Variovorax paradoxus: one gene and its partner. The protein of the gene in region 1 interacts with the protein of each later gene in a pairwise test. Links are inferred from orthologs where the notes say so. Each region holds a gene or a part of one and is shown on either strand. Other genes may lie near its edges.

Region 1 (3,924 bases):
ACGACCTCGTGCTGCGCTTCCGCCCGAGCTTCTTCCCGTTCACCGAACCCAGCGCCGAGATCGACATCCAGTTCGCGAGCGGCCCGCTGGCCGGCCGCTGGCTCGAAGTTTCGGGCTCCGGCCAGGTGCACCCGAACGTGGTGCGCAACATGGGGCTCGACCCGGAGCGCTACATCGGCTTCGCCTTCGGCATGGGCCCCGACCGGCTCACCATGCTGCGCTACGGCGTGAACGACCTGCGCCTGTTCTTCGACGGCGACCTGCGTTTCCTCTCGCAGTTCCAGTGAGCCCCCTCCATACATAGAAAAACCAGATCGAGATCGAAGAGATGCAATTCCCGGAATCCTGGCTGCGCGAGTTCTGCAACCCGCCCCTCGGCAGCGCCGAACTGGCCGAAACGCTCACCATGGGCGGCTTCGAGGTCGAAGAGCGCCGCCCGGTCGCGCCGCCTTTCACGCGCATCGTGGTCGGAGAAATCAAGGAAGCAGTGCAGCACCCGAACGCCGACCGCCTGCGCGTATGCCAGGTCGACGCGGGGCAGGGCGCTTTGCTCAATATCGTATGCGGCGCGCCCAATGCGCGCGTCGGCATCAAGGTGCCTTGCGCGCTCGTCGGCGCTGAACTGCCGCCGGGTGAAGACGGCAAGCCCTTCCTCATCAAGTTGGGCAAGCTGCGCGGCGTCGAGAGCCAGGGCATGCTGTGCTCGGCGCGCGAACTGCACCTGAGCGAAGACCACGGCGGCCTGCTCGAGCTCGCGGCCGATGCGCCGATCGGCGCCGACGTGCGTGATGTGCTCAAGCTCGACGATGCGCTGCTCACCCTCAAGCTCACGCCCAACCTGGCGCACGGCCTGAGCGTCTACGGCGTGGCGCGCGAACTCGCGGCGCTCACCGGCGCGCCGCTCAAGACGCCGGCCATCGCGCCGGTGGCCACCTCGTTCAGCGACGTGTTGCCAGTGAAGGTCGAAGCGCCCGAGCTTTGCGGCCGTTTCTCGGGCCGTATCGTGCGCGGCGTCGACACCAAGGTCGCCACGCCGGCATGGATGGTCGAGCGCCTTGCGCGCTGCGGCCAGCGCAGCGTGACGCCGCTGGTCGACATCTCGAACTACGTGATGTTCGAGTACGGCCAGCCCAGCCACATCTTCGACCTCGACAAGATCCACGGCGGCCTCACGGTGCGCTGGGGCAAGGCGGGCGAACAGCTCAAGCTGCTCAATGGCACGACCATCACGGTGGACGACAAGGTCGGCGTGATCGCCGACGACCGCGAAGTCGAATCGCTCGCCGGCATCATGGGCGGCGACGCCACGTCCGTCTCGGACGACACGCGCAACATCTACGTCGAGGCTGCGTTCTGGTGGCCCGCCGCGGTGCAGGGGCGTTCGCGCCGCTTCAATTTCTCGACCGACGCAGGCCATCGCTACGAGCGCGGCGTCGATCCGAGCCGCACGGTGCAGATCATCGAGCGCATCACGCAGCTGATCGTCGAAATCTGCGGCGGCCAGGCCGGTGCGATGGACGACCAGAAGCTGGACGTGCCCGAGGCCGTGCCCGTCACGCTGCGCGTGGCGCGCGCAGCTCGCGTGATCGGCATGCCGCTCACGCAGGCGCAATGCGCCGACGCGCTGAACCGGCTGGGCTTTGCCATCACCGAAGGCGAAGGCACGCTGACCGTGACCCCGCCGCCGCACCGCTTCGACCTGCTCATCGAAGAAGACCTGATCGAAGAGGTCGCGCGCCTGATCGGCTTCAACAACCTGCCGACCACCGCGCCGCTCGCGCCCATCACGGCCCGCGTGCGGCCCGAGGCGCAACGCGGCCGCTTCGCTGTGCGCCGCGCCGTCGCGGCGCTGGGCTACCAGGAGACGATCAACTTCAGTTTCGTCGAGGCGCACTGGGAGCAGGACCTTGCCGGCAATGCCAACCCGATCAAGCTGCTGAACCCGATCGCCAGCCAGATGAGCATGATGCGCTCGTCGCTGCTGGGTTCGCTGCTGCAGGTGCTCAAGTTCAACCTCGACCGGAAGGCGCCGCGCGTGCGCGTGTTCGAGCTGGGGCGCGTCTATCTGCGCGACGACAGCGTTGCCACCACCGACAGCACCGTGCGCGGCGTTCACCAGCCGATGCGCGTGGCGGGCCTCGCCTGGGGTGACGCCGATGAATCGCGCTGGGATGGCAAGCCCGAGCGCATCGACTTCTATGACGTCAAGGGCGACGTCGAGGCGCTGCTCGCGCCGCTGGTGCCGAGCTTCGAGGCGGCAGAGCATCCCGCACTGCACCCGGGCCGTTCGGCGCGCGTGCTGGTCGACGGCAAGGCCGTCGGCTTCGTCGGCGAACTGCATCCGCGCTGGCGCCAGAAGTGGGACTTCGCCCAGGCGCCGGTTCTGTTCGAGCTCGATCTCGATGCCGTGACCGCGCGCCCCGTGCCCGTGGCGCAGTCGGTGCCCAAGCACCAGGCCGTCGAGCGCGATATTGCCGTCGTCGTGGCTGAAGCCGTCACGCACGACGCGCTGATGCAGACCATCCGCGCGGCCACGGCTGCGCAGGGCCTGTTGCGCGATGCGACGCTGTTCGACATCTACCGTCCTCAACCGCTGCGCGATGGCGCGGTGGCCGCGCCCGGTGCGCTGGCACAGGGCGAGAAGAGCATGGCGGTGCGCCTGAGCTTCCAGAGCGACAGCGCCACGCTGACGGACGAGCAGGTCGAGCCTGCTGTGCGCGCCATCGTCGAACAATTGGGCGCCAAGCTCGGCGGCCGCTTGAGGGGGTGATGAGAATGAATGCTGCCGATTTCACGCTCGAGGCTCTAGAAACGCCTGCGCTGACCAAGGCGCATCTGGCCGACCTGCTGTTCGAGCAGATCGGCCTGAACAAGCGTGAGTCCAAGGACATGGTCGAGGCGTTCTTCGAGCTCGTGGCGAACAGCCTGATCGAAGGCACGGACGTGAAGATCTCGGGCTTCGGCAACTTCCAGATCCGCGTGAAGGCGCCGCGCCCTGGTCGCAATCCGCGCACCGGCGAAGCCATTCCGATCGGCGAGCGCCGCGTGGCCACGTTCCACGCGAGCGCCAAGCTCAAGGAGCAGATTCACGGCAACATCGACCCGCAGGCCGCTGGTACGACCGAGGTCGAGTGGAGCCTTGGCACCGAGTGAATGAATAGTGCTTGGTGCTGTGCGCTTGCGTAGAGTAATCTCTAAGGTTTCCCGCGCACAGTCTTGATTTCAATGGAGAAAACGCTCCCGCCGATTCCTGTCAAACGCTACTTCACCATCGGTGAGGTCGGCGAACTTTGCGGCGTCAAGCCGCACGTGCTGCGCTATTGGGAGCAGGAGTTCACGCAACTGCGGCCCATGAAGCGGCGCGGCAACCGTCGCTACTACCAGCACCACGAAGTGCTGATGATTCGCCGCATCCGCGACCTGCTCTACGACCAGGGCTTCACCATCAGCGGTGCGCGCAACAAGCTGCAGGAACTGGTGCAGGGCGAGCGTGACCGGCGCAAGGCCGGTGAGTTGCCGCTCGAGGGCATGGAAGCGATCGAGATCGAGCAGGAAGAATTCGACGCGGCCGTGCAAGATGCGCCGGCAACTGTGGCGGCCGTCTCTGCCCCGAAATCGGTCGATCTGTCGCAGCTGCTGAACCTTCGGCGCGAACTCTTTGAAATTCGTGAGCTGCTGACCGTCGGACACTGAATTTTCATAGCTATAATCGAGAGCTTCGGTGTGTGGCGCAGCCTGGTAGCGCACTTGCATGGGGTGCAAGGGGTCGAAGGTTCGAATCCTTTCACACCGACCAAAAACAGTAGTTAGATCAACGGGTCAGAGCCACAAGCTCTGACCCGTTTTTCTTTGTGCCTGACAAATGAAATGGGCTTCTGGCAAGCCCATCTGTTTCCGGCTTTCGTTGCGCCGTGCGCATGCCTA
Region 2 (3,869 bases), 3.8 Mb from region 1 along the record:
GAAGTTCGGCCCCTGGATGCTCACCGGCTTCAAGCTGCTCGCGAAGCTCAAGGGCGTGCGCGGCACCGCGCTCGACATCTTCGGCCGCACCGAGGAGCGCAAGACCGAGCGCGCGCTGATCGGCGAGTACCGCGCCAGCATCGAGGAAGTGATCGGCGCGCTGCGTGCCGACAACCACGCGCTGGCGCTCGAAATCGCCGGCCTGCCGGAGCAGATCCGCGGCTACGGCCACGTCAAGGATCGCAACCTCGCGGCCGCCCGCAGCCGCTGGAGCGAGCTGATGGGCAAGTGGCGCAATCCGCAGGCGCAGCGCGCGGCCGCCTGATTTTTTCGGTGCATTCCCCCTGCAAAGAGCGCCCCGAGGGCGCTCTTTGCTATTGAAAACGTAGCGCCGAGCCGGCGGGTCGAGTCACCCGAAAGCCCTCCCCACCGCGCCGGATAAGGGCGTGGAGCAGTCACCGGCGCCGAATACAATGCCCGGTGCTGTGCGCGGCCAAGCCCCGCCGAGCTTTGACTTGCGGCCCCAATTCCCTTCGTGGCCGCGAAGCCATGAGGAGCGTCGGGACCGGCCCGCCTTCCTCTCGTTTTCTCTTCCCTCTGCTGGAGACTCTCTTGTTCATTTCCTCTGCTTTCGCCCAGACCGCGCCCGCTGCAGCCGGCGGCGGTGACATGTTGTCCTCGCTCGGCAGCATGCTGCCTCTGGTGCTGATGTTCGTGGTGCTGTATTTCGTCATGATCCGCCCGCAAATGAAGCGCCAGAAAGAAGCGCGCGCCATGATCGAGGCGCTGGCCAAGGGCGACGAAGTCGCCACCGCCGGCGGCGTGCTCGGCAAGATCACCTCCCTGAACGACCAGTACCTGGGCCTCGAGATCGCCAACGGCGTCGAGATCAAGATCCAGCGCAGCGCCGTGGTGCAGGTCCTGCCCAAGGGCGCCGTCAAACAATAAAAGCGTGCGCCGAGCCTTGCGCTTTGCAGCGCAGGGCCCCAAGTCACGCGGTGTTCCCTCTTCTGAAAAGCTTGAGAAAAAGCGCCCGCTCATGAACCGTTACCCGGTCTGGAAGTACACGATCATCGTGATCGTGTTGCTCGTGGGGCTCATCTACGCCCTGCCCAATTTCTTCGGTGAGGCGCCTGCGGTGCAGGTGTCGGCGGCCAAGACGGTCGTCAAGGTCGACGCCTCCACCCAGACCCGGGTCGAGGAAGCGCTCAAGGCCGCCGGCCTGACGCCCGACCTGATCACCCTGGACGGCACCTCGCTGCGTGCCCGCTTCGCCACCACCGACGACCAGCTCAAGGCGCGCGACGCCGTGCAGCGCGCTTTGGTGCCCGACGCGAACGATCCGCCGTACACGGTGGCGCTCAACCTGGTGTCGCGCTCGCCCAAGTGGCTGACCGCGCTGCACGCCTTCCCGATGTACCTGGGCCTGGACCTGCGCGGCGGCGTCGACTTCCTGCTGCAGGTGGACATGAAGGGCGCGATCGACAAGAAGGCCGAGTCCTTCGCCAGCGACCTGCGCACCACCTTCCGCGACAAGAACATCCGCGGCACCGCGGTGAGCCGCAACGGCCAGACCGTCGAGGTGAGCTTCCGCGACGCGGCCTCGCTCGACGCGGCCAAGCGCCTGATCCAGGACCAGTTCCAGGATCTCTCCACCACCGACAGCCAGGACGGCAGCAACTGGCGCCTCGTGGCCAGCATCAAGCCCGAAGCCGCCCGCCGCCTGCAGGACGCCGCGCTCAAGCAGAACATCACCACGCTGCACAACCGGATCAACGAACTCGGCGTGGCCGAGCCCGTGATCCAGCAGCAGGGCCTGGACCGCATCGTCGTGCAGCTGCCCGGCGTGCAGGACACCGCCAAGGCCAAGGAAATCCTGGGCCGCACCGCCACGCTCGAAATGCGCATGGTGGACGAAAGCGCAGAAGGCCGCGCCGCCGAACTGGGCGGCGGCCCCGTGCCCTTCGGCTCCGAGAAATTCCTCGACCGCCAGGGCCGCCCCGTGATCGTGAAGAAGCAGGTGCTCGTCACCGGCGAGAACCTCACCGACGCGCAACCCGGCTTTGACCAGCAGAGCAACCAGCCCAAGGTCGACCTGACCATGGACGCCAAGGGCGGCCGCATCATGCGCGACGTCAGCCGCGAGAACTACAAGAAGCGCATGGCCATGCTGATCTTCGAGAAGGGCAAGGGCGAAGTGCTCACGGCCCCGTCGATCAACGGCGAACTCGGCAACCGCTTCCAGGTCTCGGGCTCCATGACCGTGGTCGAGGCCAACGACCTCGCGCTGCTGCTGCGCGCCGGCTCGCTGGCCGCGCCCATGGAAATCATCCAGGAACGCACCATCGGCCCGACGCTGGGCGCCGACAACATCGAAAAAGGCTTCAAGAGCGTGATGTACGGCTTCCTGGCGATCATGGTCTTCATGTGCGCGTACTACGCACTGTTCGGCCTGTTCTCCTCGATCGCGCTGGCCGTCAACCTGATGCTGCTGGTGGCCATCCTCTCGATGCTGCAGGCCACGCTCACGCTGCCCGGCATCGCGGCCATGGCCCTGGCCATCGGCGTGGCCATCGACTCCAACGTGCTGATCAACGAGCGCGTGCGCGAAGAACTGCGCAACGGAGCGTCGCCGCAGGCAGCCATCCATGCCGGCTACGAACGCGCCTGGGGCACCATCCTGGACTCCAACGTGACCACGCTGATCGCGGGTATCGCGCTGCTGGCCTTCGGCTCCGGCCCGGTGCGCGGCTTTGCCGTGGTGCATTGCATCGGCATCGTCACCTCGATGTTTTCCGCCGTGTTCTTCTCGCGCGGCCTCGTGAACTTCTGGTACGGCCAGAAGAAGAAGCTCAAGACGGTGTCGATCGGCACGGTCTGGCGGCCCAACACCGACGGCTCGGCCGTGGCCACCAAGTAAAGGTCTAGGACAAGCGTCATGGAATTCTTCCGCATCCACAAGACCATTCCGTTCATGCGCCACGCGGTGGTGCTGAACATCGTCTCCGTCGTCACCTTCGCGCTGGCGGTGTTCTTCCTGTTCCACCGCGGGCTGCACCTGTCGGTGGAGTTCACGGGCGGCACGGTGATCGAGGTCGCCTACGAGCAGTCGGCCGACATCGGCAAGGTGCGCGACGCCGTCACCAAGCTCGGCTACCCCGAGGTGCAGGTGCAGAACTACGGCACCTCGCGCGACGTGCAGATCCGCCTGCCGGCCCAGAAGGGCATGAGCTCCGACCAGCAGAGCGCGCAGGTCATGCAGGCGCTGAAGTCGGTCGACCCGTCGGCCACGCAGCGCGGCATCGAGGTCGTCGGACCGCAGGTCGGCGAAGAGCTGACCACCAACGGCCTCAAGGCCCTGGGCATGGTGGTCGTCGGCATCATGATCTACCTGGCGTTTCGCTTCGAGTGGAAGTTTGCGCTGGCTACCGTGCTGGCCAACCTGCACGACGTGGTGATCATCCTGGGCTTCTTCGCCTTCTTCCAGTGGGAATTCTCGCTGGCGGTGCTGGCGGCGGTGCTGGCGGTGCTGGGGTATTCGGTGAACGAGTCGGTCGTGATCTTCGACCGGATCCGCGAGAACTTCCGGCGCTACCGGAAGATGACGACCACCGAGATCATCGACAACGCGATCACCTCGACCATCAGCCGGACCATCATCACCCACGGCTCCACCCAGCTGGTGGTGCTGTCGATGTTCTTCTTCGGCGGCCCGACCCTGCATTACTTCGCCCTGGCGCTGACCATCGGCATCTGCTTCGGCATCTACTCTTCCTGCTTCGTGGCGGCGGCCATTGCCATGTGGCTCGGCATCAAGCGCGAAGACCTGGTCAAGGGTGGCCCACCCAAGCGCGACGGGGAATCCGGAG

What was found.
Region 2: the proteins of pheT (region 1) and secD interact in binary tests that used the Escherichia coli proteins (3 or more experiments, as listed by UniProt). The link is inferred for Variovorax paradoxus from one-to-one orthologs.

The regions. Positions count from the first base shown.
Region 1 is NZ_CP091716.1:3,096,953-3,100,876, forward strand. The notes cover bases 1-3,049. They hold pheT (phenylalanine--tRNA ligase subunit beta), read left to right. Parts: upstream 1-328; coding sequence 329-2,770; downstream 2,771-3,049. Other genes in these bases: pheS (phenylalanine--tRNA ligase subunit alpha), read left to right, coding at 1-287; L3V85_RS14385 (integration host factor subunit alpha), read left to right, coding at 2,776-3,049. Outside these bases: more of L3V85_RS14385, read left to right, coding at 3,050-3,153; L3V85_RS14390 (MerR family transcriptional regulator), read left to right, coding at 3,226-3,693.
Region 2 is NZ_CP091716.1:6,887,650-6,891,518, reverse strand. The notes cover bases 486-3,479. They hold secD (protein translocase subunit SecD), read left to right. Parts: upstream 486-1,039; coding sequence 1,040-2,920; downstream 2,921-3,479. Other genes in these bases: secF (protein translocase subunit SecF), read left to right, coding at 2,939-3,479; yajC (preprotein translocase subunit YajC), read left to right, coding at 613-948. Also shown: L3V85_RS32375 (indolepyruvate ferredoxin oxidoreductase family protein), read left to right, coding at 1-325; more of secF, read left to right, coding at 3,480-3,869. UniProt on the Escherichia coli protein: Part of the Sec protein translocase complex. Interacts with the SecYEG preprotein conducting channel. SecDF uses the proton motive force (PMF) to complete protein translocation after the ATP-dependent function of SecA.